Regions from separate parts of the Rhizobium sp. H4 genome, predicted to be linked through region 2. Evidence: predicted binding sites of a transcription regulator. Region 2 holds the regulator's gene; each other region holds the start of a gene.
What was found. Region 2 encodes PhoB, which activates phosphate uptake and scavenging genes when phosphate is short. Its sites were predicted from a motif close to TGTCATNNANCTGTCAT; they were not measured.

Region 1 (7,222 bases), on a different contig from region 2:
GGGCGGGGTTTCAATCAATGACGATCGTATGGTGTGCTATTAAAACGCCTCGAAGCACATGGCGACACCCATGCCGCCGCCGATGCAAAGCGTAGCCAGGCCCTTCTTGGCGCCGCGGCGCTTCATTTCGAACAGCAGCGTGTTGAGAACGCGCGCGCCGGAAGCGCCGATCGGATGACCGATGGCAATCGCCCCGCCATTGACGTTGACGATGGCAGGATCCCAACCCAGATCCTTGGTGACGGCGCAGGCTTGTGCCGCGAAAGCCTCGTTGGCTTCGACGAGATCGAGATCGCCGACCGACCAGCCGGCCTTTTCCAGCGCCTTGCGGGACGCCGGGATCGGGCCGGTGCCCATGATTGAAGGATCGACGCCCGCCGTTGCCCAGGAAACGATGCGGGCGAGCGGCTGGATGCCGCGGCGGACCGCTTCCGCTTCGCTCATCAACACCGCTGCGGCAGCGCCGTCATTGAGGCCGGAGGCATTCGCAGCGGTCACCGTGCCGTCCTTGTCGAAGGCCGGCCGCAGCTTGCCCATCGCCTCCAGCGTCGCGCCGTGGCGGATATATTCGTCGGCATCGACGGTAACGTCGCCCTTACGCGTCTGGATGACATAGGGGATGATCTCGTCGGCAAAGCGGCCGGCTTTCTGGGCGGCCTCCGCCTTGTTCTGCGAAGCGACGGCGAACTGATCCTGTTCGTCACGCGAAAGCTGCCATTGACGCGCAATATTCTCGGCCGTGATGCCCATGTGATAACCATGGAAGGCATCGGTCAGGCCGTCCTTGATCATTGTGTCGACCATCTTCGTGTCGCCCATCTTGACGCCGCCGCGCAAATGCACGGCATGCGGCGCCATCGACATGGATTCCTGACCGCCGGCAACGATGATCTTGGCATCGCCGGTGGCAATCTGCTGCATGCCGAGCGCGACGGCGCGCAGGCCCGAGCCGCACAGTTGGTTGACGCCCCAAGCCGTCGCTTCCTTCGGAATACCGGCCTTGATCGCCGCCTGGCGGGCCGGGTTCTGGCCTTCACCCGCGGCCAGCACCTGGCCGAGGATCACCTCATCGACTTCGCCGGCATCGACGCCGGCGCGTGCGAGCGCGCCCTTGATGACCGCCGCGCCGAGTTCGTGCGCGGGGACCGTTGCGAAAGCGCCGTTGAACGAACCGACGGCGGTCCGGCCTGCGCTGGCGATGACGATGGATGAATTGCTCATGGGGAGGCTCCTCGTTTTTCGTCCCACTAACATAAGGGGAAACTGGCAAAGCTTTGAGCACAAGTCAAACGCGAAGACCGGCCGCCGCCATTTTTCGGCGGCGGGCCCGTAAAGCCAATTCGTATGATCTGTTAAAGGTTTGCCGCATCGCACAAAGAGATTGTCACCGGCCTTCTTTTGCGTTTACAGTCTGAAGTGGAGGAACATCCATAAATCAGACGGGGGTTCAGGAGACTGATATGGCGAAGAATGAGGGTCAGATAGTCATCAAGAAATACGCCAATCGCCGCCTGTACAATACAGGCACCAGCACCTATGTGACGCTGGAAGATTTGGCGGAGATGGTGAAGAAGGGCGATGATTTTATCGTCCAGGATGCAAAAAGCGGGGATGATATCACCCATTCGGTGCTGACCCAGATCATCTTCGAACAGGAATCGAAGACCGGCAACACACTGCTCCCGATCTCCTTCCTGCGTCAGCTCATCACCTATTACGGCGACCAGATGCAGATGGTCGTTCCGAGCTTTCTCGAACATTCGATGCGCGCCTTTGCCGAACAGCAGGCGCAGATGCGCGAGCAGGTGAACCGCGCCTTCGGCGAAACGCCGCTCGGCAAGAACCTGCAATTGCCAATGCAGATGGTCGAGGACCAGGTTCGCCGCAATACCGAACTGTTTCAGCAGGCCATGCAGATGTTCTCGCCGTTCATGACGCCGCCGGCGGCCAAGGAAAGCCGCAAGGCCGAGGCCAAGGATATCGACGAGCTGAAGGAACAGCTCCGAGCCCTTCAGAACAAGCTCGATAACCTATAGGCCGATCGAGACATCCCGCCCGGCGCTTCGGATCGAAACGGCAAACCCGCCGATCACATCGATCAGAGCGATCGTCATCAGAATGAAGAATACCTGTGTCGCAGCGTCCTGGACGAGCAGAAACTCGACCAGGAAGGCGATGAACACCAGCATCGACAATATGTGGTTGATGAGGTTGCCGGGGCCGGTTCTGGTTGCCTTCAGGATTTCGAAGAAGAGCACGACGAGCGCTATGACGATGAAGAGATCGCCAAGCGCCATGCTCCAGATCGCGCCCGAGAGCATCGACAGCACAATGATATCGTGCTTCAGCACTGCAATGCCGCCATCGCCCATCAGGCCGAGCATCGCCAGATTGTAAAGAATAAACGGGATAATCATCAGCGGCATTGCGGCTATCATCGGCAAATCTCCTGGCGCCAGGAGAATACTGCGCTAAACCGCCGTCCCACTTCAAGCCGCTGCAACTATTATATTTGCCGATAACCCCGCTGCGGAGAAATACAAAAGGCCGGCATGACGCCGGCCTTGAAAATCTTCGATCGGACAAGCCGGATCGAGAAATTATGCGCTTTCCTTCGGCGTCAGAACCTGGCGGCCGCGATACATGCCGGTCTTCAGGTCGATGTGATGCGGGCGGCGCAGTTCGCCGGAATTCTTGTCTTCGACATAGGTCGGAGCCTTCAGCGCATCAGCCGAACGGCGCATGCCGCGCTTGGACGGGCTCGTTTTTCTCTTCGGTACAGCCATTTCTCTTACTCCACTTGCGGGCAAAACATTCCCACGGCCAGACTGGCGGCCGAAACGGACATGTCGCGATTTCGGAAATTTTGCGCGCTTATACATGCAAGGGGCGGCCTTGACCAGTCCCCATGAATATTTTTTGCGAGCCGTTGATTCCTCGCTCAGACTTCGTCTTCCGCCACGATCCAACGCTCGGCGCGCGCCGCCTCTTCCCATTTGCGCCAGGCCGGATGCGCCTTCATCGTCGTCATATAGGCAAGCGTCTCGTCCCGATCGACGAGATCATAGATGTCGAACCGGTTGACGACAGGCGCAAACATCGCATCCGCTCCGCTGAAGGCACCGAAGAGAAAGGGTCCGCCGGACTTCTGCAGAAGGTCGCGCCAGATCGTCTCGATGCGGCGGATATCGGCGTCGACGCCATGCGGCAAGACGATCCTGGCCCTCGGCCGGCGGATATTCATCGGGCAGGCGCCGCGCAGGGCCCGGAAGCCCGACAGCATCTCCATCGAAACCGAACGGGCGAGCGCCCGCGCAGCGCGATCCCTCGGCAGAAGACCGGCTTCGGGATAAAGCTCGGCGGCATATTCGATGATCGCCAGCGATTCCCAGATCTTCAATGCGCCGTGCTGCAGCACCGGCACATTGCCGCTCGGCGAGATGGCCTTGATGTCGGGATTGCCGCCGGGATAGTCGAAGGGGATCAGGACTTCCTCGAAACCGACACCGGTGCCGGTCAGCGCTATCCAGGCCCGGAAGGACCAGGAGGAATAATTCTTGTTGGCGATGTAGAGCGTCGGTCTGTCCATGGGCTTGTCCTGTTCAGGTGTCGAATTCGAAGATCAGCAGTTCGTGGAAATGGTTCATGTCCTCGAACACGCAGAATGCCGGCGGCGTCATCTCGAAAACAGCAGCCTCGCGGCGGATATCCTCTGCCACGCCGTCAAGCATTGCCTGCCAGCGCGGCAAGGCTTCGTCCTCCAGCCGTTCGATTGGATAGGCGAAGGTAATATGGAACTTGTAGTCCATGTGGTTGGGTTGGCGATAACCGAGAAGATCGGCAAGTGCGTCGCGCCAGGCGCGCATGATCTTGCGGTCCTGCTCGGTTGCCCCATCGACGAGCAGTCCCGACGGCTGAGCGTCGACGACGGCGATCTTGAAGGGCTCGGCCATCGAAAAACCTTCGAGCCGTGCCGCAAGGAGCTCGGTCATGTCGTCGATCGGCGTATCGAGAGAGAGATCACGCGGCCAGTAATCCTGCCGGCGTCTGGTCTCGATGATACCTTCGAAAAGCGTCATGTGAAGGCTGGAGATCGGCGTGAAGAGGAACTGTTCGGCCTCGGGCATCGCCAGATATTTCTCGCGCGCTTCGATCAGCACCGTCTGCGTCCGCGACGCCTTCTCGACATGACAGACGATGGTACTGCCGGCCTCGGGCAGAAAGCCGCCGACCCTGCGATAACGGCTGCCGAGGTGAGCGGGCGGGCTCGGATTGTGCGTCTTCGAATAGAGGAGCAGTTCGGGAAAAAAGGTCGTGGCCGTCATGGTCGACTGAGGGACTCCGATTGGACTGCACCGCCCATATGGCAGAACCAAGAATGTCAGATGACGCTTGCGGCTTCTACCGCCATTCCAGCAAAAATGTGATTTGGTTTTCCCGGCTTAAGCGCAATGATCTCAATCATAGAGGCATTTGACGTAATCGCCGGAACCCTGCGCACGCCTCTCGATCACGCCGGCCAGCCGACGAAGGCCTCGTCCGGGCTTGCCGGCATTGCGGTCGATCGGGTTCGGGAGCGAGACGGCAAGCAGCGATGCCTGCCGCCGCGTCAGCTTCGAGGCCGGCACCTTGAAATGATGTTGGGCTGCCGCCTCGGCGCCGTAGATACCGGGACCCCATTCTGCGATGTTGAGATAGATTTCCATCAGCCGCCGTTTCGACAGAACGAAATCCGTGGAGACGGCCAGAGGAAGCTCCATCGCTTTGCGCACGAAGGAGCGGCTGTTCCAGAGAAAGAGGTTCTTGGCCGTCTGCATCGGGATGGTGCTGCCGCCGCGGGTTGCCTGACCTTTCAGCGTATCCTCGACCAGCATGCGCATCTCGGCCCAGTCGACGCCGCCGTGAAAACAATATTGCCCGTCCTCGGACATCATCACCGACTGCACCAGGGCCGGAGAGATCTCGTCCAGCGACACCCATCTGCGGTCATAACCGCGCAACAGCACGAGATCGCGCAGCATCAGGGTCGAGACCGGATGGATGAAGGGCAGCAGATAGAAAAAGATCAGGACGTAGGGAAGGACGATCAGAGCCAGCACGGCAAGAACGATACGCTTCAGCACAGGCCGATTTTCGAACCATCGCCGACGGGCCGGCATGTCGGCGATATCCTCTGTCTCCGGCGCTATATCCAAAATGTCCCCAGTCCACTTCGCTCCCTGTCGTTCTCATAACGCCTGTGAGGCGCTTATGCCAGAGCACATGGGAAATCTTGCAGTAGCCATCGACAATTCCGTTGCAAGCCCCCTTGCCCCATGCCAAACAGCGCCGATGGACGCGAACCGGGACACTTTCGAGACCAGGCTAAAGAACAACGCCCGCGAGATCGAGGCGCTGCTCGACGCATTGCTGTTGCCGAACGCCCTTTCCGATGAAATCGCCAGGCCCGAGACCCTGCGCAGCGCCATGCACTATGCGGTGCTGAACGGCGGCAAGCGGCTGCGTCCATTCCTGGTCGTCGAAAGTGCCGCTCTTCTCGGCGGTGATGCGCAGGCCGCCCTTCGTATCGGCGCCGCGCTCGAATGCGTGCACTGTTATTCCCTCGTGCATGACGATCTGCCGGCCATGGACGACGACGACATGCGCCGCGGCAAACCGACGGTGCACATCAAGTTCGATGAAGCCACCGCGATCCTCGCCGGCGATAGCCTGCTGACCTACGCCTTCGACATTGTCGCAGCACCTGAAACGGCGCTTCCCGATGCCAGCAAGGCATCGCTGGTGCTGGCACTTGCGCGCGCCGCCGGTCTCGGCGGCATGGCCGGCGGCCAGGCGCTCGATCTGGCGGCGGAAAAACAGGCTCAAGACGAAGCCGGCATCATCCGCCTGCAGGCGATGAAAACGGGTGCGCTGATCCGCTTTGCCTGCGAGGCCGGCGCCATCATCGCGGGAAGCCCGCAGGACGATCGCCGCCGCCTGCGCGCCTTCGGCGAAAAGATCGGCCTTGCCTTCCAGCTCGCCGACGACATTCTCGACCTGACCTCGGATGCCGCTACCATGGGCAAGGCGACCGGCAAGGATGCGGCCCGAGGCAAGGGAACGCTCGTGGCGCTGCACGGCATGGGATGGGCAGAGACCGAGCTCCGCCGGCATGTCGCCGACGCCGAGGCGCTGCTGGCTCCCTATAGCGCCCGCGCATCGACCCTCATCGCCGCGGCGCATTTCATCGCCGACCGGAAGAACTAACTGACCGATCAGGCCGACAATATTTCCTTGAGAGCGGACACCAGACGGGCGCATTCCTCGTCTGTGCCGATGCTGATGCGCAGGAATTCCGAAATACGCGGCTTGGCGAAATGCCGGACGAGCACACCGCGCTCCCGCAGCGCGGCTTGAAGCGCGGCACCCGGCCGGCTTGCGTGTCTTGCGAAAACGAAATTCGCCTGAGACGGCAGCACTTGGAAATCCAGTGCTTCGAGTTCCAGGACAAGAGCGTGGCGGGTGGCAACAAGCTTGCTCCGGCACGTCTCGAACCACGCCTCGTCCTTGATCGCCGCCGTCGCGGCGACCTGCGCCAGACGATCGAGCGGATAGGAATTGAAGCTGTCCTTGACGCGCACCAGCGCCTCGATCAGCTCCCGCTGCCCCAGTGCAAAACCGACGCGCAGACCCGCAAGCGAGCGGGATTTCGACAGAGTCTGAATGACCAGCAGATTGGGGTATTTGGAAATGAGCGGGACGGCGCTCTCTCCGCCGAAATCGACATAGGCCTCGTCGATCGCCACGACCGCATCCGGATGGGCGGCGACAAGCGCCTCTATATCGGCAAGCGGCAGGCCGATGCCGGTCGGCGCATTCGGATTGGGGATGAGGATCGCGCCGCACGGCCTGTCGTAATCCGCCAGCCGTATCCGGAACCTGTCGTCGACAGGCACTTCGATCGTTTCGACGTCGTACAGCAGGCTATAGGCTGGATAGAACGGATAACTGACATCCGGATAGAGAAGCGGCAGCTCGTGTTTCAGCAGCGCCTGAAACGTATGAGCGAGCACCTCGTCGGAGCCGTTGCCGACGAAGACTTCATCTGCTCCCAGACCGAGACGGACGGCGATCGCCTCGCGCAATTCCGTGGCTGCGGGATCGGGATAGAGCCGAAGACGATCGTCCGTCGCTTGCCCGATCGCCTCGAGCGCTCTGGGAGACGGACCGTAGGGATTCTCGT
Region 2 (7,222 bases):
ATGGCGCTCGAGAATCGCATCGAGCATCGGGCCGAGCTGGACGGCGCGGCCGCGCACATCCAGACCCTCCACCTGGAAAGGGACGACATGGTCATCGCCGGCGAAATCGAACTGGCCGAGGGCGGCTGCAGCTTCTGCCATGGCTTTCACTCCTAGTTTTCAAGCGAAGAGCAAGGGTGCCCTTCGCTCGCGCGGCCGCGCGTTTTCACACGCGGCGTCCGATTATGGTTCAGATCGCGCCCAGGCACCAAGCAAGAATCGACTTCTGCGCATGAAGACGGTTTTCCGCTTCATCGAAGACCACGGATTGCGGACCGTCGATCACCTCATCCGTCACTTCCTCACCGCGATGGGCGGGCAGGCAATGCATGAACAATGCATTGCTGCCGGCCTTGGCCATCAAGGCCGCATTGACCTGATAAGGCTGAAAGACGTTGTGACCCCGGGCCCGATGTTCCTGATTCATGGAGACCCAGGTATCGGTCACCACGCAATCGACGCCTTCGACCGCACGGTCGGCATCATGGCAGAGCATGATTTCGGCGCCCTCATTGCGGGCCCAGTTCAGATAGTGATCCTTGGGCTCCGAACCAAGGGGTACGGCCATGTTCATGCGATAGCCGAAACGCGCGGCCCCCTCGACCAGCGAATGCAGCACATTGTTGCCGTCGCCTGTCCAGGCGATGGTCTTGCCCTTGATCGGGCCACGATGCTCCTCGAAGGTCATGATGTCGGCCATGATCTGGCAGGGATGGGTATCGTCCGTAAGCGCGTTGATCACGGGCACGGTCGCATGCTCGGCAAGCTCCAGCAGGCGCGAGTGCTCGGTGGTGCGGATCATGATCGCATCGACATAACGCGACAGCACCTTGGCGGTGTCGCCGATCGTCTCGGCGCGGCCGAGCTGCATTTCGGTGCCTGACAAAAACAGCGTTTCGCCGCCGAGCTGGCGCATGCCGACGTCGAAGGAGACGCGGGTGCGCGTCGACGGCTTTTCGAAGATCATCGCCAGCATCTTGCCGGCGAGCGGCTTGTCGCCCGTGCCGGCCTTGAAGGCCTGCTTGCGGGCAAGCGCATCGTTCATGATGGTTCTGAGGTCGGCCGATGTGACGGCCGAAAGATCGAGGAAATGTTTAGGAGCCATGTTCTTACCTGTCGTGCGCCCGAAGGCGGCAATCCCTTCAAGCCGTCTTCTTGACCTTGGAGGCGCGGATGCTCTCGGCGGCGCTCTCGAGGCGGGCGAGACCCTCGCGGGCTTCCTCGGCGGTGACGACGAGCGGCGGAAGAAGGCGGATGACGTTGTCACCTGCCGGCACACCGAGCAGATGCGCCGCGCGGATCGCCTGCAGCAGCTCGGCCGAGGGCACGGCCGCCTTGACGCCGAGCAGCAGGCCCTCGCCCCTGATATCCTCGATCACATCGGGATAACGGTCCTTCAGCGAGGCCAGCCCCTGACGGAAGACCAAGGCGACGTCGCGCACATGTTCCAGGAAGCCGTCGGCGAGGATGACGTCGAGCACGGCGCCGCCGACGGCCATGGCCAGCGGATTGCCGCCATAGGTCGAACCATGGGTGCCGGCCTTCATGCCGGAGGCGGCCTCAGCAGTGGCAAGGCAGGCGCCGAGCGGGAAACCGCCGCCGATGCCCTTGGCGACAGCCATGATGTCGGGTGTGATGCCCGACCACTCATGGGCGAAGAGCTTGCCGGTGCGGCCAACCCCGGTCTGGACCTCGTCAAGGATCAGCAGCAGGCCTTTCTCGTCGCAGATCCGGCGCAGCGCCTTCATGAACTCAGCCGTGGCGGGGCGCACGCCGCCCTCGCCCTGCACCGGCTCTATGAGGATTGCCGCCGTCGCATCGGTGATCGCGGCGCGTACCGCTTCGATGTCGCCGAACGGCACCTGATCGAAGCCCGGCGTCTTGGGGCCGAAGCCTTCGAGATATTTCTCCTGGCCGCCGGCGGCGATCGTCGCAAGCGTGCGCCCATGGAAGGCGCCTTCGAAGGTGATGATATGGAAGCGCTCGGGATGGCCCTTGGAAAACTGATAGCGGCGCGCCGTCTTGATCGCGCATTCGAGCGCCTCGGCACCGGAATTGGTGAAGAACACCTTGTCGGCAAAGGTGGCGTCCGTCAGCCGTTTGGCCAAGCGCTCCTGGCCGGGGATCTCATAGATGTTGGAGAGGTGCCAGACCTTGTCGGCCTGCTCCTTCAAGGCGGCGACCACATGCGGATTGCCGTGGCCGACCGAGGTGACGGCGACGCCGGCGCCGAAATCGAGATAACGCTCGCCGCTTTCGGTGATCAGCCATACGCCCTCGCCTCGCTCGAACCGCAGCGGGGCACGAGAATAGGTGTCATAAAGCGGCGCGGCTTCAGCCATGGCGCGGGTCTCCCGGTCAGCGTTGTCAGGCTCCGGACTCCGGCTAAGAAAACCGGGCCCGAAAAATCAAAAATGCCGCCTTTCGGCGGCGATCGGTACTATTTCCTTTTCGCGCTGCAATGTCAACAAAACTGCGCCCTTAGCGCATGCAGCAAGCTTGTACAGCGGCATTTTCAGCCTTCAACAGGCATTATTGCAGAAATGACACGCAGGGGCAGCAAGTTGGGGAAAACTACGAATTCGATTCATCCGGATTCCCGCGACTCTTGTCACGGAGTCAGCCTCACACTAGGTTAAAGTTCAATTACTAGACTGCATGCGGCGGAACTAGTCACCAAAATTGATCAAGCGTTTCTTGTTTCGGAGGCTTCCGGGACAACGGTGAGGGATTCTGCCATCACCAACGCAAAAGGTGGAGACAGGGCATGAACTGGACAGACGAGCGGGTCGAGAAACTCAAGAAGCTGTGGTCCGAAGGGCTGAGCGCCAGCCAGATCGCGGCACAACTTGGCGGCGTGAGCCGAAACGCCGTAATCGGCAAGGTGCACCGGCTGAGCCTTCCCGGCCGCGCCAAGGCGGGCGGCACTGCCACCGCGGCGCGCACGCCGAAGCGCCAGACATCTGCGCCGCGCGCGCCGAACTACGCCTCCCGGATCACCACCCGCACCGTGACCCGGCAGCAGGGCGCAACGATGCTGAAGGAAGAGATCGAGATCGAAACGATCGAGGAAATGGAATACGTGCCGAAAGGCAACGTGGTCGTGCCGATTTCCCGCCGCCTCGGCCTGACGGAGCTGACCGAACGCACCTGCAAATGGCCGGTCGGCGATCCTCTGAAGGACGACTTCCACTTCTGCGGCTGCGAATCCCCGGACAATTCACCCTATTGCAGCTATCACCAGAAGCTCGCCTATCAGCCGGTCAACGAACGCCGCCGGGCGGCAGCGCGGGTCAGCTGAGCGGGCGACATTGTTGAGATGCAAAAACGGGCTGGAAGGCCCGTTTTTTGTTTGAGTGTGTTGGGTGTGGCTGCCCCTCATCCGCCTGCCGGCACCTTCTCCCCGCCTGCGGGGCGAAGGGATATGCCGCACCCTCTCGGTTTCTCACCAAGCTCTCGTGGGGCACGTCCCCTCGCCCCGTTTACGGGGAGAGGGCTAGGGTGAGGGGCGGAGCTTGCTCGACTTTGTCAGAAACCCCTCAGGCTTCCATCGAATAACCGGCGCCGCGGACGGTGCGGATGACGTCCTGCATGTTGGAGAAGTTCAAGGCCTTGCGCAGGCGGCCGACATGGACGTCGACGGTGCGTTCGTCGACATAGATATCGTGGCCCCAGACGCCGTCGAGCAGTTGCGAGCGGGAGAAGACGCGGCCCGGCGACGACATCAGGAATTCCAAGAGGCGGAATTCGGTCGGGCCGAGGCGGACTTCGCGGCTCTTGCGATGCACGCGATGGGTTTCGCGGTCGAGCTCGATATCGCCGCATTTCAGCACCGAGGACAGCACCTCCGGGCGGGCGCGGCGCAGCATCGCCTTGACGCGGGCGACGAGCTCGGGGGTCGAGAACGGTTTGACGACGTAATCGTCGGCGCCGGTGGACAGCCCGCGGACGCGCTCGCTCTCCTCGCCGCGCGCCGTCAGCATGATGATCGGCAGCCGTTCGGTTTCCGGCCGCATGCGCAGGCGTCGGCAGAGTTCGATACCGGAGACGCCGGGCAACATCCAGTCGAGGATGAGAAGATCGGGCGTTCGCTCCTGAAGCCTGATTTCGGCCTCGTCGCCGCGCAGGATGGTATCGACTTCGAAGCCTTCCGCTTCGAGATTATAGCGGAGAAGCACGCTGAGGGCCTCTTCGTCTTCAACAACTGCTACTCTCGGGATCATGCGTGTCCGTCTCCTCGCGCACGATCCTTAAACCGGGGGTGATTTAAGCAAGGGATCCCGCGCAAAATCAGAAATTGGCTGCGACCTCTTTGCGCGCCCGTACGGGCGCGCACGCAAGCTGGGTCCGGCACGGTTATTCCGTGGCCGCACCGACGGTGTTGGCGCTGTCGTCCTTCGGACGGTCGCCTTCCGGCTGGGCGCCGGTCGCCATGTAGTAGATCGTCTCGGCGATATTGGTGGCGTGATCGCCGATGCGCTCGATGTTCTTGGCGCAGAAGAGAAGATGCGTGCAGCTGGTGATGTTGCGCGGATCTTCCATCATATAGGTCAGAAGTTCGCGGAACAGCGAGGTGTACATCGCGTCGATCTCGTTGTCGCGCTCGCGGATGGCGGTCGCCTTGTCGGCGGCGCGCGTCGTATAGACGTCGAGCACTTCCTTGAGCTGGACAAGGGCCAGCTCGGACAGGTGCTCAAGACCGCGGGCGAGCTTGCGCGGAACGCCGGTGCTCTGCACGGCGATGACGCGCTTGGCGGTGTTCTTGCCGAGGTCGCCGACCCGTTCGAGATCGGCGGCGATGCGGATCGAACCCATGATTTCGCGCAGGTCCGAGGCCATCGGCTGACGACGGGCGATGGTGACGATCGCCTTGTCGCCGATTTCGCGTTCGGTGTGATCGAGGATCACGTCGTCGGAAATGACCTTCTGCGCCAGCGCGGTGTCGCCGTTGACCAGGGCGCGAACGGATTCGGCGACCATCTGCTCGGCCAGGCCGCCCATTTCGGAAATCCGCCTGGACAGGAACTTCAGATCATCATCATAGGCAGAATAAATATGTGTTGATGCCATGGGGCTTTGTCCTCGAATAACGGGAAGGCTTCGGATTGCCGCAATCAGCCGAAGCGACCCATGATGTAGTCCTGGGTGCGCGGATCGTCCGGGTTGGTGAACATCTTGTCGGTGTCGTTCTCCTCGACAAGGTTGCCGAGGTGGAACATGGCGGTGCGCTGCGACACGCGCGCCGCCTGCTGCATCGAGTGGGTGACGATGACGATCGTATAGTTCTCGCGCAGCTCGTGGATCAATTCCTCGACCTTGGCGGTGGCGATCGGGTCGAGCGCCGAGCAGGGCTCGTCCATCAGGATGACTTCAGGGCTGACGGCGACGGCACGCGCGATGCACAGGCGCTGCTGCTGACCGCCGGAGAGGCCGGTGCCGGACTCGTGCACACGGTCCTTGACCTCGTTCCAGAGGCCGGCGCGCTGCAGGCTGGACTCGACGATCTGATCGAGATCGGCCTTCGACTTGGCCAGCCCATGGATGCGCGGGCCGTAGGAGACGTTTTCATAGATCGACTTCGGGAACGGGTTCGGCTTCTGGAAGACCATGCCGACACGGGCGCGCAGCTCGACGACGTCGATGTCGGGATCATAGATATCTTCGCCGTCTAGGGTGATCTTGCCGGCGACGCGGCAGCCCTCGATCGTGTCGTTCATGCGGTTGAGGCTTCGCAGGAAGGTCGACTTGCCGCATCCCGAAGGGCCGATCAGCGCGGTTACGGTGTTTTCGCGGATGTTGAGGTTCACATCGAAAAGCGCGCGCTTCTCGCCGTAGTAAACCGAGACATCCTGGCCGATCATTTTATACGGGACGTTGCTCATCTTCTGATCCGGCGCCTTTTCAACTGCAGCTTCCGTCAACATGTTCATGATGTTTAACTCCGTTTACCAGCGGCGCTCGAAGCGACGACGCAAGAGGATGGCACCCATGTTCATGACGATCAGGAACAGGAGCAGGACGATGATGGCACCCGAAGTACGCTCAACGAAGGCACGTTCGGCCTCGTTTGCCCACATATAGACCTGCACCGGCAGGGCCGTCGAGGGCTCGAGCGGCGTGGCCGGCGCGTTGGCGACGAAGGCGACCATGCCGATCAAAAGCAGCGGCGCGGTTTCGCCGAGCGCATGCGCCAGGCCGATGATCGTGCCTGTCAGGATGCCGGGCATGGCAAGCGGCAGGACATGGTGGAACACCATCTGCATCTTCGAGGCGCCGAGGCCGAGCGCCGCGGCGCGGATCGACGGCGGCACGGCGCGCAGTGCCGCGCGGGTGGCGATGATGATCGTCGGCAAGGTCATCAGCGTCAGGACCAGGCCGCCGACCAGCGAGGCCGAGCGCGGCAGGCCGATGAAGTTGATGAAGACGGAAAGGCCGAGCAGACCGTAGACGATCGAGGGAACCGCGGCGAGGTTGTTGATGTTGACCTCGATCAGGTCCGTCAGCTTGTTCTTCGGCGCGAACTCCTCGAGATAGATCGAGGCGGCAACGCCGATCGGCAGCGAGAGCACCAGCACGATCAGCATCAGGTAGAGCGAGCCGATGAGGGCGACGCCGAGGCCGGCAGCCTCCGGACGGCTGGAATTGCCGTTGACGAACAGGCCGGTGTTGAACTGCTTATGGAGAGCGCCGCTCGCCTTCAGCTCGTTCATCCAGGTCACCTGCTTGTCGTTGACCTTGCGGTTCTTCTCATCGACGGAGAGATCGATCTGGCCCTTGTTGGCGCTGTCGATATTGGCGTCGGCGAGCAGCGAGACATTGACCGTCTTGCCGATGAGCGAGGGATCGGCGACGACCATATCGCGCAGCTGGATCGGCGCGCTCTTGGAGAGCATGGCGGTCGCCTCGCGCACGTCAGGCTTGCTCGACGCATTGATGTTAAGCTGCTTGACGATCGCGTCGCGCAGCAGAACCGGGTAATTGGCGGCGACCAGCACCGAGGGATCGCTCGCACGCTTGTTATCAGGATCGATCGTCTTCTCGGAGAATTCGATCGGCAGGGTGATCGCCGTCTGCTGGAAGGCAGTGTAGCCTTTGCCGATCACAGTCCAGAGCAGGATGAACAGGAAGACGAGACCGAAGGTGATGGCGGCGATGCCATAGGCCTGGAACCGGCGCTCGGCGG
Region 3 (7,222 bases), on a different contig from region 2:
CTATGACGCGATCAATATCAAGCTCGATAAGTCGGGCGGCCTCACCGAGGCCCTGGCGATGAAGACAGAGGCCGAGCGGCTCGGCTTCTCGATCATGATCGGCTGCATGGTCGGCACCTCGCTTGCCATGGCACCGGCGGTGCTGCTCGCCCAGAATGCCGATTTCGTCGATCTCGACGGTCCGCTGCTGCTCGCCCGCGACCGGCAGCCCGGCCTCCGTTACGCTGCCTCCCTGGTTTTTCCGCCCGAAAGCAGCCTCTGGGGCTGAAGGTAATAGGCTGCGATGACGATGCCGAGGCCACAGAGCGCGACCAGCGCCATGACGTAATAGCTGACGACGCCCAGCCAGGCATAGAGATAACCGGACGCCAGGGTCATCAGCGCCATCGCCATGCCGACATAGAAGAAATAGGCGCCTTGCGCCGATGATTCCTGCGTTTCCTGTACCGTCGCCACGATCCGCCGCTGCACGCCGGTATGTACGAAGGCATAGGTGAAGCCGTGGAAACATTGCAGCAGGAAGAAACCGGCAAAGCCCGTGTTCATGGGAAAGAGGATCCAGCGGCAGACGCTGACGGCGCAGCCGAAGCGGATCAGCGTCCAGGCATCGAAGCGCCGGTTAAGACGCTTCGAAAGAAAGAACACCGTCACCTCCGAGGCAACGCCGGCGCTCCAGAGCAGGCCTATTTCGGTGCCGGAAAAGCCGAGCTGATGCCAGTAGATCGACGAAAAAGTGTTGAGCACCCCATGGCTCGACTGCTGGATGGCCACGCCGATCAGAAGCAGCAGCAGATGCGGCTCGCGCAGGCCGCTGCCGGTGGCCGCCGGAATGTTTATCGGCTGGCCGCGCCGCCGCGTCGGCCCGATGCGCGGACAGAAGATCGCCATGACGATCGTCATGGTAAAGCCGAACACCATGACGATGAGCACCATCCCGCCGCCCCAGCGGCTGACCAACTGCCCCCCGACCAGCGTCGAGGCGATGAAGGCGATCGAACCCCATACGCGCATCGACCCGTAATCGAGCCCCCAGCGGCGCACGCCCGAGATGACGATCGATTCGACGACCGGCAGATACGGCGCGAAGGTGGCGCCCTGCAGCGCATAGACGATCGTCACCGGCCAGAAACTTGTCGTCCAGTAAAGCGCGATCGCCGTCAGCAGCGACAGGCCACCCGACCACAGCAGCACATCGGCGCGTTCCTTCAAGCGGTCGGCGATCATGGCGACGATGGGCGCCACCAGCACCCGGACCACCATCGGTATGGCAAGGATGATGCCGATCTCATGGTCGCTGAAACTGTGGGTCGCGAGCCAGACGGGGAAGAACGGCAGAACGATGCCGTTGACCAGCAACGGCGCACAATAGGAAAGCGCGCTGAGCAGCCGGAAGCGCGGCGGCGCTCCCTCACTCGTCGGGGAATGGTGAACGGGAATCATGGGGGGACCTGAAGGAAACTGACGTTGTCCTACCACGGCCACCCCGGATACGACTATTGCGAGAAATAGCCCTGCTGAAACGTTTTAGAAAATAAATAGGGTCTGTCGCCTGACGGAACCGGCTAAATTCCTGGAAAGTACCGGCGCGGGCGCGCCGGCACGAAATAATCAGCCGAAATCAGGCAGCCTGGGGTGCCAGCTCCGCCTCTTCGCGCTCGACCGCGGTCAGCGCCGGCACTGTGCTGGCGAGCGCCCGCCAGGTGATCAATTCAAACGTGCCGTCCTCGTGCTCGGCGACCGCCGTGCAGCTTTCGACCCAATCGCCGGTATTGATGTAGCGGATGCCGTCCATGTCCTGGATGATCGCGTGGTGGATGTGACCGCAGATCACCCCGTCGGCACCGCTCTTGCGCGCCTCTTCGGCGACGACGCGCTCGAATTCCCCGATGAAATTGACGGCATGCTTGACCTGCAGCTTGGCCCAGGCCGAGAAAGACCAGTAGGGCATACCGAGGCGGCGGCGCACGGCCGCCAGCAGGATGTTGATGCGGATCGCCGTATCGTAGGCCCAGTCGCCGAGATAGGCGAGCAGGCGGGCATTGCGAACGACGACGTCGAACTCGTCGCCATGCAGGATCAGGTATTTCTTGCCGTCGGCGCCGTCATGCATCATCCGCTCGACGACCTCGATGCCTCCGAAATGCATGCCCGGAAAATCGCGCAGGAACTCGTCGTGATTGCCGGGGATATAGACGACGCGCGTGCCCTTGCGTGCCTTGCGCAAGAGCTTCTGGACGACATCGTTGCAGACCTGCGGCCAATACCAGCTGCGCTTCAGGCGCCAGCCATCGACGATGTCGCCGACGAGCACGATCGTATCGGCTTCGTGGTAGCGCAGGAAGTCCAGGAGGAAATCAGCCTTCGCGGCCTTCGAGCCGAGATGCACATCGGAAATGAAGAGCGTGCGGAAATGTCTGGGTTCCATCATGTCTATCACGAGCTACGGCTCATGCCCCATCTTTCATATAGCCTTCCAAAACCAGACTCGTGTTTCAGGAAGATGACAGACTGGGGAAAAGGCCTGCACCGCTAGTTATCCCAACGGCAATAAGTCAATCGTCGGGGCAGGAATCGCCTTCCTGCAATGTTGCCCCGCGCATCGCTCGCGTTCATGATGCGGCGATTCCACGTCCGACAATGCGGGGACGGCTGATGCGCCTTTTTCTCGTTCGCCACGGCGAATCCCTCGGCAACATCGATGAACGGGCCTATCGGCAGTTCGGCGACCACAGCGTGCCACTGACGCAATGGGGCTACCGGCAGGCTTTGGAGGCCGGCTGCGTGATCACATCCTATCTGCGGGGATTGCCCGACAACGGATTTCAGAAGCTGCGCATCTGGTACTCGCCGTTTCTAAGAACACGACAGAGCAAGGACGCTTTGCTCGATGCCCTTCCGGAAGATTTCGTCGGCGATGTCAGGGAAGATTATCTGCTGCGCGAGCAGGATTTCGGCCTCTTTACCGAAATCTACGACCATGCCGAGAGGAAACAAAAATTTCCCGAGGAATTCGAAAAATGGGCGCGGCTGCGCAGCAATAGCGGCAAGTTTTATGCGCGTCCACCCGATGGCGAGAGCCGGGCGGACGTCGCTCAACGGGTGCGGCTCTTCCTCCAGACGGTGATGCGCGACGGCGAGAACGACGACCATAACATCGCCATTGTCGGCCATGGCGTTACCAATCGGGCGGTCGAAATGAACTTCCTGCACCACCCTGTCGAATGGTTCGAGCGCTCCGACAATCCCGGAAATGCCGACATCACGCTGATCGAGGGCACGCGCTCGCAAGGCTATGCGTCGATCCTGCTGCACCGGGCGGCCGACCGGCTGCCTGGACATGAAGGCGATCTGCGCGATGCCCATGGTGCCGATGTCACGCTCGCGCCGAGGCTTGGAGGCTAGTTAGCTGAGTGGAAAGATGAGGCTCGGATCCATTTCATCTTTCCGATGTCTGCTCAAGCTGGCGCGCACAACTAGTCCCTCCCCCCGTGTGGGGAAGGGTTTTGACAGTCGCCTGACTGCACCAATCAGGCGGCCCGCACAGCCGCCAGCGGTTTCACATTCTGGTTCATGCGGAACAGGTTGTTCGGATCATAGCGCAGCTTGATTTCAGCGAGACGCGCATAATTGGCGCCATAAGCCATCTCGACCCGATCCGTCTCATCCTCCGGCATGAAGTTGATATAGGCCGTACCCACAGCATGCGGCTTGGTTGCCTCGAAGAGCTCGCGCGCCCAGCCAATGCAGCTTGCATCCATTCCCGCTTCCCGCCAGCGCGCATGCACGTTCATGACAAAATGCGAGCTGCGCTGCGGAAAGGCGGTGGCTTCGGTGGGAATACGGCCGGCGGCCCCACCGACATGGCCGATGAATATTTCGCATTCCGGCCCCGGCAGCTTGCGCACGGCGTTGAGCAGGACGTCGATCGCCGCATCCGAGAGGGAAGCGAAATCCTGGCTCTTCCAGTAATTGCGCGCGCCAGCTGTCAGAAGCGGATCGAATGCCTGCTGCCAGCCGGTAAACGGCACCGGACCGACGACATCGGCAATCGGTTTGCCGATCGCCCGCAATCTGGCCGTCGCCTTTTCCCCCGCCGTTATATCTCCGCAATAGCACATGGCGAGGACCACGATCTCCTTACCGTGCCATTCGGCCGGCAGGAAAGGCAGCGGCGGCGCCTGGCGCATCACCACCCAGCAGGTCAGTTCATCGGGTGCCGCGTCCAGCGCCTGGCGATACTCCCGCAGCACCTTCTCCGCATCAGCGAAGGGATGCACGACCAGCCCCGCAAGAACCTCGGAATGCAGCGGGTTGAGCTGGAATTCGAAGGAGGTGACGACGCCAAAATTGCCGCCGCCGCCACGCAGCGCCCAGAAGAGATCCGGCCTTTCCGTTTCGCTCGCTTTGACCAGTTCGCCGTCGGCCGTCACCACATCCACCGAAACCAGATTGTCGAGGGTCAGCCCGAATTTCCGTGTCAGCCAGCCGAAACCGCCGCCGAGCGTCAGGCCGGCGATGCCGGTCGTCGAATTGATGCCTGTCGGCAGCACCAGCCCGAAGGCCAACGTTTCCTTGTCGACGTCGCCAAGCGTGGCGCCCGGCTCGACTCTGGCGCGGCGTATCTCGGGATCGACCCGGACCGACTTCATCGTCGACAGATCGATGACGATGCCTCCTTCGCACATGGCGTTGCCGGCAATGCCGTGGCCGCCGCCGTGCACCGAAACGAGCAGATTGTTGTCGCGGGCAAACCGTACCGCGCGCACGACGTCGGCCGCCCCGGCGCAACGCGCGATCAACCCAGGCCGACGGTCGATCATCGCGTTCCAGATCGCCCGAGCCTCGTTGTAATCCGTATCCTTGCTGGTCAGAAGATTGCCGCGAAATCCAGCGGCAAAAGCATCCATGGCCACGTCATTGACCATCGTCTGCCCGCTTTGCAGGGTCGTCAGGTTCAAATTGTCCATGATTTCCTCCCTGCGACCGGCGCCCCGCACCGTCGCGGCCGGCATATTGCGCCCGCAGTGGTCGCCAAACAAGTTTTCCAAAAGGATTAGCTCGTTGCCACCGCCGCGATGAGGCTCCACGCAAAAGAAGGTTTTAGGTGTGCCGTGGATACCCCCTCTGCCCTGCCGGGCATCTCCCCCACAGGTGGGGAGATTGAATGGGCGCGATGGCTTGCTCAAGCAATTACCGCACGAATATGCCGATGCGTAGAGAGGGAACGATGATCCAGCCTCCTGCCGATCTCCCTCCTTGTGGGGGAGATGCCCGGCAGGGCAGAGGGCGGTATCCACGGCATACCCTCTCGACGAAAACTTCGTCCATCCCCCATTTCCATACTGTCGCCAGTATCCGATTGATGTATGGAGGGAACTCCAGAAAAAGACGTGCACGGAGGCGGCAATGGATCACCAGGATAAATCCAAGACGGACAAGAACCTGACGAGCGGCGATCTCGACGAGCAGGCGCTGTTCTTCCATCGCTATCCCCGCCCCGGCAAGCTGGAGATCCAGGCGACCAAGCCGCTCGGCAACCAGCGCGACCTCGCGCTCGCCTATTCGCCGGGCGTTGCCGCCCCCTGCCTTGCCATTCGCGACAACCCCGAAACGGCGGCCGACTACACATCCCGCGCCAATCTCGTCGCCGTCATCTCCAACGGCACCGCCGTGCTCGGCCTCGGCAATATCGGCCCGCTGGCTTCGAAGCCGGTCATGGAGGGCAAGGCCGTGCTCTTCAAGAAATTCGCCGGCATCGACGTTTTCGACATCGAGATCGACGCGGCGAGCGTCGAACAGATGGTCTCGACCGTCAGCTCCTTGGAGCCGACCTTTGGCGGCATCAATCTCGAAGACATCAAGGCGCCGGAATGTTTCGAGGTCGAGCGGCGTCTGCGCGAGAAGATGAAGATCCCGGTCTTCCACGACGACCAGCACGGCACGGCAATCATCGTCGCCGCCGCGATCTTGAACGGGCTCGAACTTGCCGGCAAGGCGATCGAGAACGTCAAGATCGTCGCATCCGGCGCGGGTGCCGCCGCCCTTGCCTGCTTGAACCTGCTGGTAACCCTCGGTGCCAAGCGCGAAAACATCTGGGTCCATGACCTCGAAGGCCTGGTCTATGAGGGCCGCACCGAGTTGATGGATGAGTGGAAGGCCGTCTACGCCCAGAAGAGCGATACGCGCACACTTGCTGAAAACATTGGCGGCGCCGATGTCTTCCTCGGCCTTTCCGCCGCCGGCGTCCTCAAGCCGGAACTGCTGGCACAGATGGCCGACAAGCCGCTGATCATGGCGCTTGCCAATCCGACGCCGGAGATCATGCCGGATCTCGCCCGCGCCGCCCGTCCGGATGCGATGATCTGCACCGGCCGCTCGGATTTCGCCAACCAGGTCAATAACGTCCTCTGCTTCCCCTATATCTTCCGCGGCGCGCTCGATTGCGGCGCTGAGACGATCAACGAGGAAATGAAGATGGCGGCCGTGCGTGCCATCGCAGCGCTTGCCCGCGAAGAGCCGTCCGATGTCGCCGCCCGCGCCTATTCCGGCGAGACCCCGGTCTTCGGCCCGGATTATCTGATCCCCTCGCCTTTCGATCCGCGCCTCATCCTGCGCATCGCGCCGGCCGTCGCCAAGGCCGCCGAACAGAGCGGTGTCGCCCGCCGCCCGATCCAGGATTTCGACGCCTATTTGGATCAGCTGAACCGCTTCGTTTTCCGCTCCGGCTTTGTCATGAAGCCGATCTTCACTGCGGCCAAGGCCGCCGAGCGCAAGCGCGTCATCTTCTCCGAAGGCGAAGACGAGCGCGTGCTGCGCGCCGCCCAGGTGCTGCTTGAGGAAGGCCTGGCCAAACCGATCCTGATCGGCCGTCCGCAGGTCATCGAAACGCGGCTCAAGCGCTACGGCCTGCGCATTCGGCCGCTGCAGGATTTCGAGGTGATCAATCCGGAAGACGACCCGCGCTTCCGCGAATATGTCGATCTCTATTTCTCGCTCGTCGGCCGCCGCGGCGTCATTCCCGAAGCCGCCCGCACCATCGTGCGCACCAACACGACGGTCATTGGCGCGCTGGCGCTGAGGCGCGGCGAGGCCGATGCGCTGATCTGCGGCCTCGAAGGCCGCTATGAAAAGCATCTGCGCGATGTGCGCCAGATCATCGGCAAGCGCAAGGACGTGCGCGATTTCTCCGCGCTCAGCCTGATGATCTCGCAGCGCGGCGCCA
Region 4 (7,222 bases), on a different contig from region 2:
AAGCCGGCCGCGGCATAGGTCGCGAAGGTGCCGCCGGCGACGGTCTTTTCGTTGACCTCACGCATCAGCTCCTCCGACCACATGTCGCCGTTGCGCGACGGGGCGAAGCCGTCGAGATACCAGGCGTCGAAGCCCGGCTTCGCCGCCATGACGCCATCGAGGGCCGGGCCGCAGACGACGCTGAGCCGCGTCTGGTCGTCAAGGTCGAGCGAAACTGTCCCATCGGCCATCTGCGGCCAGGCCGCCGTCAGCGCTTCGCGCTCAGTATCGATCTCCGGCCAGTGCGACAGCGCTCGGCAGATCTCGTCGCCGCGCATCGGATGGAGTTCGAAGGAGATGAAATGCAGATGCTGGCCGGCTGCGCGATGCTGCTTCCATTGCCGCCAGGTCTCGGCGAAGTTCAGGCCGGTGCCGAAGCCGAGTTCGCCGATCACGAATGTCTGCCCCCCGTTCCATCGCTCCGGCAGGCCGTTGCCGGCGAGGAAGACATGGCCGCATTCCAGCCGGCCATCCGTCTGGCAATAAAAATGATCGCCAAAGGCGGTGGAATAGGGCATATCGCCGTCGCGCCATTCGAGCGGCTGCGGCGCGCCCGCGCCAATCTGATCAGGGTTCACGTCTGTCATGGGAAAAGCCGATAGTCCTCAGCCGGTCTCAGGTCAATCATCCTGCGAATTGCTGATCGTCGGCGGCGGCATCATGGGCCTTTGGGCGGCCGTCCATGCCGAGCGTCGCGGCATCGGCACGGTCATTGCCGACGCCGGCAGATTGGGCGGAGGCGCGAGCGGCGGCCTGCTTGGCGCGCTGATGCCGCATATGCCGGACCGATGGTCCGAGAAGAAGCAGTTCCAGTTCGATGCGCTGGTCTCGCTTGAAGCCGAGATTGCAGCGCTGGAAGCCGAGACCGGGCTCTCGGCCGGTTACATCAGGTCGGGACGGCTGATTCCGTTGCCGAAGCCGCATCTTAACAAGATAGCACAGGGGCATTGCGAGGACGCCGAGCGCCATTGGCAGGCCGGTGCACGCCGCTTTCATTGGCATGTGCTCGACAGTCCGCCGGTCAGCGGCTGGGTCGAGGACTCTGCGGGCGGGAGCGGCTTCGTGCACGATACGCTCGCCGGCCGCGTCGCACCCCGCTTGCTGATCGCGGCGCTCGCCGCTTTCCTGCGGCGGGCAAAACATGTGCACATCCTCGAACATGCAACGGTTGCCGGCCTCGATCCCGATAGCGGCACGGCCGCGATCGGCGGCGAAAGCGTCGTTTTCGATCGCTGCATGCTGGCTGCCGGCCACCAGTCTTTCCCGTTGCTCGATGCGCTGACACCAGGGCTGAAACAGCCGCTCGGCCAACCGGTGAAGGGACAGGCGGCGCTGCTGAAAGCCGATATCGATCCGGCCTTGCCGACGATCTTCCTCGACGGGCTTTACATCGTCGCGCATGAGGGCGGATATGCGGCGATCGGCAGCACCAGCGAGAACCGTTTCGATGACCCCGCGTCGACCGACGCTCAGCTCGATGGGCTGATCGAGATGGCGCGGGGCATTGCCCCGGCGCTTCGCAATGCGCCGGTTGTCGAACGCTGGGCCGGGCTTCGGCCGAAAGCGATCGACCGCGATCCAATGATCGGTCGCCATCCCGACCATCCCAGTCTGATCGCGTTGACCGGCGGTTTCAAGGTCAGCTTCGGCCTAGCGCACCGGCTGGCGGAAGCGGCGGTTTGTATCGCAGGCGATACAGATTGCGGTTTTTTGCTGCCGGAAAGCTTTGCGATTTCAAGCCATATCGCTGTGGCTTCACGTTAAACGCGAATTGGATACAGCTGCGTTTCGTTATTCTGTCATGCAAATCACCTATCTGCTTGCGCATCGGCAGCGCCCAATTTCATCGGCGCTCACTTCCTTGATGGAGGAAATTGCATGCGCTATGCCATTTGCTTCACGCCTCCGGCGAGCGACCCGCTGTCGCTCGTAGCCGCCAATTGGCTTGGTCGAAACGTATATTCGGGCGATATGCTGGAGCCTCCGGCCGTCCGCGGCCTCGGCATTCACGAGATCGCCTTTCATACCGCGGTGCCGCGGCGTTATGGTTTCCACGGCGTTCTGAAAGCGCCGTTCCATCTGTCCGCAGATATGTCCGAATCGCAACTCCTGCGCGATCTCATGCGTTTTGCCGGGACATTCGCTCCCTTCCAGATTTCACGTCTGGAAATTGCCCGGCTCGGCAGTTTCTATAGCCTGATGCCGAGCGCTCCTTGTCAGCAGATCCAGTATCTGGCTTCGGCAATCGTCCAGGAGTTCGATCGCTACCGCGCGCCGCTGAGCGAAGCCGACATCGAGCGCAGCGATCCGGATGGATTATCGGCGGCGCAGTTCGCCAATCTGCATCGTTGGGGCAATCCTTATGTCATGGACGAGTTCCGCTTCCATATGCCGGTGACAGGCTCGATCAACGCGATCGACATGCCCCGCATCGAAGCGGCGCTGCGAACGATCTTCGAGCCCGCCCTGAAGGAGCCGGTGATGGTTTCGAACGTGGCATTGATGATCGAAGAGGGCACTGGCGGTCCCTTCCGCGTCCACTCGCTGCACCCCATGGGCAAGGTCAGTGCGCGCAGGATCGCCTGACGATGCTTCAATCTAAGTGATTGTGGAGAAAAGATAAATTCTGCCGCGCAGTTTCCGTCTCGACATTCCGGCTGCGGATGATACCGTTCCCCGTCCTTTCAGAAGGTGATTTGATGGTATCCGAGACTTATCCGCGCAATCTCGTCGGTTATGGGCGCCAGACGCCCGACCCGAAGTGGCCCGAAGAGGCATGCGTCGCCGTGCAGTTTGTCATCAATTACGAGGAGGGCGGCGAGAGCTCGATTCTCGACGGCGATCCCGCGTCCGAAAACCTGCTGTCGGAGATCGTCGGCGCGGCTGCCTGGCCGGGACAGCGTAATCTCAACATGGAATCGATCTACGAATATGGCTCGCGGGCCGGCTTCTGGCGGCTCTGGCGGATGTTTACCGATCTCAAGGTGCAGGCGACCGTCTACGGCGTGACGCTGGCGATGGCCCGCAACCCGGAAGCCGTCGCGGCGATGAAGGAGGCCGGCTGGGAGATTGCCAGCCACGGCTATCGCTGGCTGGAATACAAGGATTTCCCCGAGGATCTCGAGCGCAAGCATATTCTCGAAGCCGTGCGTCTGCACACCGAACTGACCGGCGAGCGGCCCTACGGCATGTATCAGGGCAAGCCCTCCGACAATACGCTTCGGCTGGTGCAGGAGGAGGGCGGTTTCCTCTATTCCTCTGATTCCTATGCCGACGACCTGCCGTACTGGGTTAAGGGCGTCGACGGCAAACCTTTCCTGATCGTTCCCTATACGCTTGAAACCAACGACATGCGTTTTGCCACGCCGCAGGGTTTCAACGCCGGCGATCAGTTCTTCACCTATCTGAAGGATGCCTTCGACACGCTTTACGAGGAAGGCAAGGCGGGCAGCCCGAAGATGATGTCGGTCGGCCTGCATTGCCGCCTCGTCGGACGACCCGGTCGGGCGGCGGCGCTGAAGCGCTTCATCGAATATGTGCTGAAGCACGACAAGGTCTGGATTCCGCGCCGCATCGAGATTGCCGAACATTGGCACAAGCACCATCAGCCGGACGCGCTCTGATGCTGTCGCGCGACGATTTCGTTTCCCGCTTCGGCGGCGTCTTCGAGCATTCGCCTTTCATCGCCGAGCGTGCTTATGACAACGGCAGCGTGGTAGAGCCGCTGACGGCATCAGGTGTGCATGCGGCGCTTGCCGCCGTCTTCCGCGCTGCAAGCAAGGAAGAGCGTCTCGGCGTGCTCCGAGCCCATCCGGATCTCGCCGGGCGCCTGGCGGTCGCAGGCGAACTCACCGAGGACAGCCGCAAGGAGCAGTCGGGAGCCGGTCTCGACCGGCTGAGCCCGGCCGAGCATGCCCGCTTCAGCGAACTCAATGCGGCCTATGTCGAAAAATTCGGTTTTCCCTTCATCATCGCCGTCAAAGGGCTCGGCAAGGACGACATCCTTTCGGCCTTCGAGACCCGGATCGGCAATGGCCCGGATGAAGAATTCGCGACCGCAACGGCGCAGGTCGAACGGATCGCACTGCTGCGCCTGACATCGATGTTGCCGGAGGGTGAATGAGCGAGCCGCGTGCTATCGACTATCTCAATGAAATGCAGAAGGCGGCCGCCGAAGCATTGTATTTTGTCGGCGGAATGGATGAGGCGGCCTTCGCCGAGGACAATCTCACTTTCAAGGCCGTTGCCTTCTGCCACTTCACCATCGGCGCGGCTGCATCCCGCCTGCTTGTAGCCCATCCGGAATTTGCCACCGAGCATCCCACTTTGCCGTGGACGAAAATCTGCGGCACCGGCAACCGTATCCTCGAAGACGTCTTCGCCCTCGATCCCTCCGACATCTGGGAGGCAACCTATCGCACGCTGCCGGAACTTCTTGTCGAGATCGATGCCATTCGTCACTGGCATGCCGAAGGCGAGTGAAGCCGTTGCCCGAATTTCTCGACATCCGTCCATTGACCAGATCGACCTTCGCCCCGTTCGGCGAGGTGATCGAAGCCGATCCAGCCTCGATGCGGCTCATCAATGGCGGCACGACCGAGCGTTTTCATGCGCTGGCCGCAGCCGAGGCGGCGGGCGAGGGCGCGCGCGTCATCATAAATCTGTTTCGCGGCCAGCCGCGCAGCTTTCCCTATGATGTCGATATGATGGAGCGTCATCCTTTCGGCAGCCAGAGCTTCTCGCCGCTTTCCGGCCGGCCCTTCCTCGTCGTCGTTTCAGAGGATGAAGGCGGGCGCCCCGGCCGGCCGCAGGTCTTTCGCGCGCGCGGGGACCAGGGGGTGAATTACCGCCGCAATGTCTGGCATCATCCGCTGATGGCGCTTGGCCAGCCCTCCGATTTCCTGGTCGTCGATCGCGACGGACCAGGCAACAATCTGGAAGAATTCTTCTTCGAAACCCCCTTTGTCATCAAAGAGCCAGCCCCATGACCGGACTGACCACGCATGTTCTCGACACCGCCCTCGGCAAGCCGGCAGCAGGCCTCAGGATCGACCTTTTCCAGCTCGAGGGCGAGATCCGCAGGCATTTGAAGACGGTCAAGACCAATGCCGACGGCCGGGTCGACGGCGGGCCGATGCTATCAGGCGAACATTTCCGCGTGGGGATTTATGAGCTGGTCTTCCACGCCGGCGATTATCTCAGGGCCTGCGGCACGGCCCTTCCGCATCCTGCCTTCCTCGATCTGGTGCCGATCCGTTTCGGCATTGCCGACGTCACGGCGCATTACCATGTGCCGCTGCTGATCTCGCCCTATGGTTATTCCACCTATCGAGGCAGCTAGATGAGATTTGCCGCGATCGCCGATATCCACGGCAACCATCTGGCGCTCGAGGCGGTGCTTGCGGATATTCGCGCCGAAGGCATCGAGGAGGTCGTCAATCTCGGCGATGTCTTCAGCGGGCCGCTGGAGGCCGGCCGGACGGCGGATCTGCTGATGCCGCTCGACCTGACGTCGGTGCGCGGCAACCACGACCGCTATCTCATTGAGCAGGATCCGGCTTCCATGCATGCCTCGGATGCCGCCGCCTATCGGCAGTTGTCGCCACCCCAGCTCGACTGGCTGCGCAGCCTGCCATTCGATGCCGTCTATCGCGGCGAGGCGTATCTCTGCCATGCAACGCCGAAAGACGACAACTTCTACTGGCTGGAGTCAGTCTCGCCGGACGGTATCGTTTTCCCAAAGCCGATCGAAGCGATCGAGGCGTTGGCTGAGGGCATAGACCTGCCGCTGATCCTTTGCGGGCACACGCACATTCCTCGCGCCGTCCGTCTCTCCGACGGCCGGCTGATCGTCAACCCCGGCAGCGTCGGCTGCCCTGCCTATGACGACGATCAGCCCTGCTACCACAGGGTCGAAGCCGGCCATCCGCTGGCCGGTTATGCGATTCTGGAAAAGACGCCTGCGGGATGGACCTGGCAGTTCCGCAACGTCGCCTATGACAATCTTGCGATGTCGAGACTGGCGGCTCAAAACCGCCGGCCAGACTGGGCGAGTGCGCTGGCGACCGGCTGGCTGCGGTAGCCGGCCGCCTTCGCGCGCGATAGCGGATTACTCCTTCGGAGGTGCAGCGGCGATAGCCGCCTGCGCGGGGGCGCCGGGTGCGGCCGGAACGACGTGTGGGGCCGCGGGCTTGGCGCTGTCGAGATTGCCAAGCAGGGATGAGATCGCATTATCGCCTTCGAAGCCCGCCTCCTTCAACAGCTTGTCGAGGATCGGCTTGTTGGCCTGGTAGGCGAGCAACTGACCCGCCAGGCCGTCACCCATGCCGATACCGCTGTCGCCGTTCGCGCCGCCGCGGCCGAGCATGCCGCCGGTGTCGAAGATCCTGATGTCGGAGATCTTCTCGATCGGCTTGACCGCCTCGGCCAGCGCTTCGGGAATGATGCGGATGCGCTCGCGGGTGATTTCGAACTCGATGATGGTCTGGCTGAGCTTGTTGCGGGCCTCGTTGAGCAAGGCCTCGCTTTCGGCCTGAGCCCGGCCGGTTTCGAGAATGCCCTTGGCCTTGATGATCGCCGCGTCCGCTTCTGCGGTCGCGAGCGTCTTGATGGCTTCCGCCTGGTCGATCGCGGCCTGCTTCTCGGCCTCGGCGCCGACGGTCACGGCGGTCGCTTCGGTTTCGGCTTTCTTGCGTGCGTCGATCACGGCAATCTGCTTTTCGCGCTCGGCGATCTCGATTGCCTTGGCGGTACCGACCTTTTCCTCTGCAGCGATCGCGGTGGCGCGGGCCGTTTCGGCCGCCGCCTTCGCCTCGGATTCTTCCCGGCTCTTGTTGGCAACGGCGATGGCGCTCTCCTGGGCGACGATCTGAAGGTCGCGCTTGGCTTCGGTATCGCGCTGCTGGACGGCGCGGGCCGCATCGATGTTCGCGCTTTCGCGCGCCTGCTTGGCGGCTGCCTCGCGTTCGGCGATCGCCTGTTCGGAGGCGATACGGGCTTCCTCTTCGGCGCGTTTTGCCGCCTGCTCCTGCTGGGCGGTTTCGGCGCGCGTCGCGGCGGATTTGTTGGCGATGTCGCGTTCCTGGCTGAGTTCGGCCTCGCGTTTCGTCCGTTCGATGGCGAGCGACTGCTGGCGAGCCTCGAGGTCCTTCTGGGCAATGGCGACTTCGGTGTCGCGGACGAT

Region 1: C4N04_RS21510 (DUF1868 domain-containing protein) is a predicted target of PhoB. The motif match lies at 4,375-4,391, and genes of this name have one in related genera.
Region 3: C4N04_RS12585 (UDP-2,3-diacylglucosamine diphosphatase) is a predicted target of PhoB. The motif match lies at 2,490-2,506, and genes of this name have one in related genera.
Region 4: C4N04_RS04665 (DUF1045 domain-containing protein) is a predicted target of PhoB. The motif match lies at 1,826-1,842, and genes of this name have one in related genera.

The regions. Positions count from the first base shown of each region.
Region 1 covers NZ_PSOW01000014.1:70,815-78,036, reverse strand. Annotated here, with positions in the region: gene C4N04_RS21535 (acetyl-CoA C-acetyltransferase) at 40-1,221, opposite strand; gene phaR (polyhydroxyalkanoate synthesis repressor PhaR) at 1,461-2,036, shown strand; gene C4N04_RS21525 (hypothetical protein) at 2,031-2,438, opposite strand; gene rpmF (50S ribosomal protein L32) at 2,601-2,786, opposite strand; gene C4N04_RS21515 (glutathione S-transferase family protein) at 2,942-3,589, opposite strand; gene C4N04_RS21510 (DUF1868 domain-containing protein) at 3,603-4,325, opposite strand; gene mtgA (monofunctional biosynthetic peptidoglycan transglycosylase) at 4,458-5,195, opposite strand; gene C4N04_RS21500 (polyprenyl synthetase family protein) at 5,332-6,246, shown strand; gene hisC (histidinol-phosphate transaminase) at 6,255-7,222, opposite strand, start outside.
Region 2 covers NZ_PSOW01000015.1:154,044-161,265, reverse strand. Annotated here, with positions in the region: gene C4N04_RS22825 (Hsp33 family molecular chaperone) at 1-141, opposite strand, end outside; gene argF (ornithine carbamoyltransferase) at 230-1,144, opposite strand; gene C4N04_RS22815 (aspartate aminotransferase family protein) at 1,182-2,381, opposite strand; gene C4N04_RS22810 (GcrA family cell cycle regulator) at 2,807-3,340, shown strand; gene phoB (phosphate regulon transcriptional regulator PhoB) at 3,579-4,262, opposite strand; gene phoU (phosphate signaling complex protein PhoU) at 4,396-5,109, opposite strand; gene pstB (phosphate ABC transporter ATP-binding protein PstB) at 5,154-5,969, opposite strand; gene pstA (phosphate ABC transporter permease PstA) at 5,985-7,222, opposite strand, start outside.
Region 3 covers NZ_PSOW01000007.1:72,820-80,041, reverse strand. Annotated here, with positions in the region: gene dgcA (N-acetyl-D-Glu racemase DgcA) at 1-268, shown strand, start outside; gene C4N04_RS12590 (MFS transporter) at 220-1,440, opposite strand; gene C4N04_RS12585 (UDP-2,3-diacylglucosamine diphosphatase) at 1,619-2,428, opposite strand; gene C4N04_RS12580 (phosphoglycerate mutase family protein) at 2,653-3,402, shown strand; gene C4N04_RS12575 (FAD-binding oxidoreductase) at 3,528-4,967, opposite strand; gene C4N04_RS12565 (NADP-dependent malic enzyme) at 5,407-7,222, shown strand, end outside.
Region 4 covers NZ_PSOW01000002.1:384,685-391,906, reverse strand. Annotated here, with positions in the region: gene mnmD (tRNA (5-methylaminomethyl-2-thiouridine)(34)-methyltransferase MnmD) at 1-626, opposite strand, end outside; gene C4N04_RS04670 (FAD-binding oxidoreductase) at 625-1,803, shown strand; gene C4N04_RS04665 (DUF1045 domain-containing protein) at 1,918-2,625, shown strand; gene puuE (allantoinase PuuE) at 2,739-3,662, shown strand; gene uraD (2-oxo-4-hydroxy-4-carboxy-5-ureidoimidazoline decarboxylase) at 3,662-4,162, shown strand; gene C4N04_RS04650 (HepT-like ribonuclease domain-containing protein) at 4,159-4,521, shown strand; gene C4N04_RS04645 (ureidoglycolate lyase) at 4,527-5,027, shown strand; gene uraH (hydroxyisourate hydrolase) at 5,024-5,380, shown strand; gene C4N04_RS04635 (metallophosphoesterase family protein) at 5,381-6,121, shown strand; gene C4N04_RS04630 (flotillin domain-containing protein) at 6,149-7,222, opposite strand, start outside.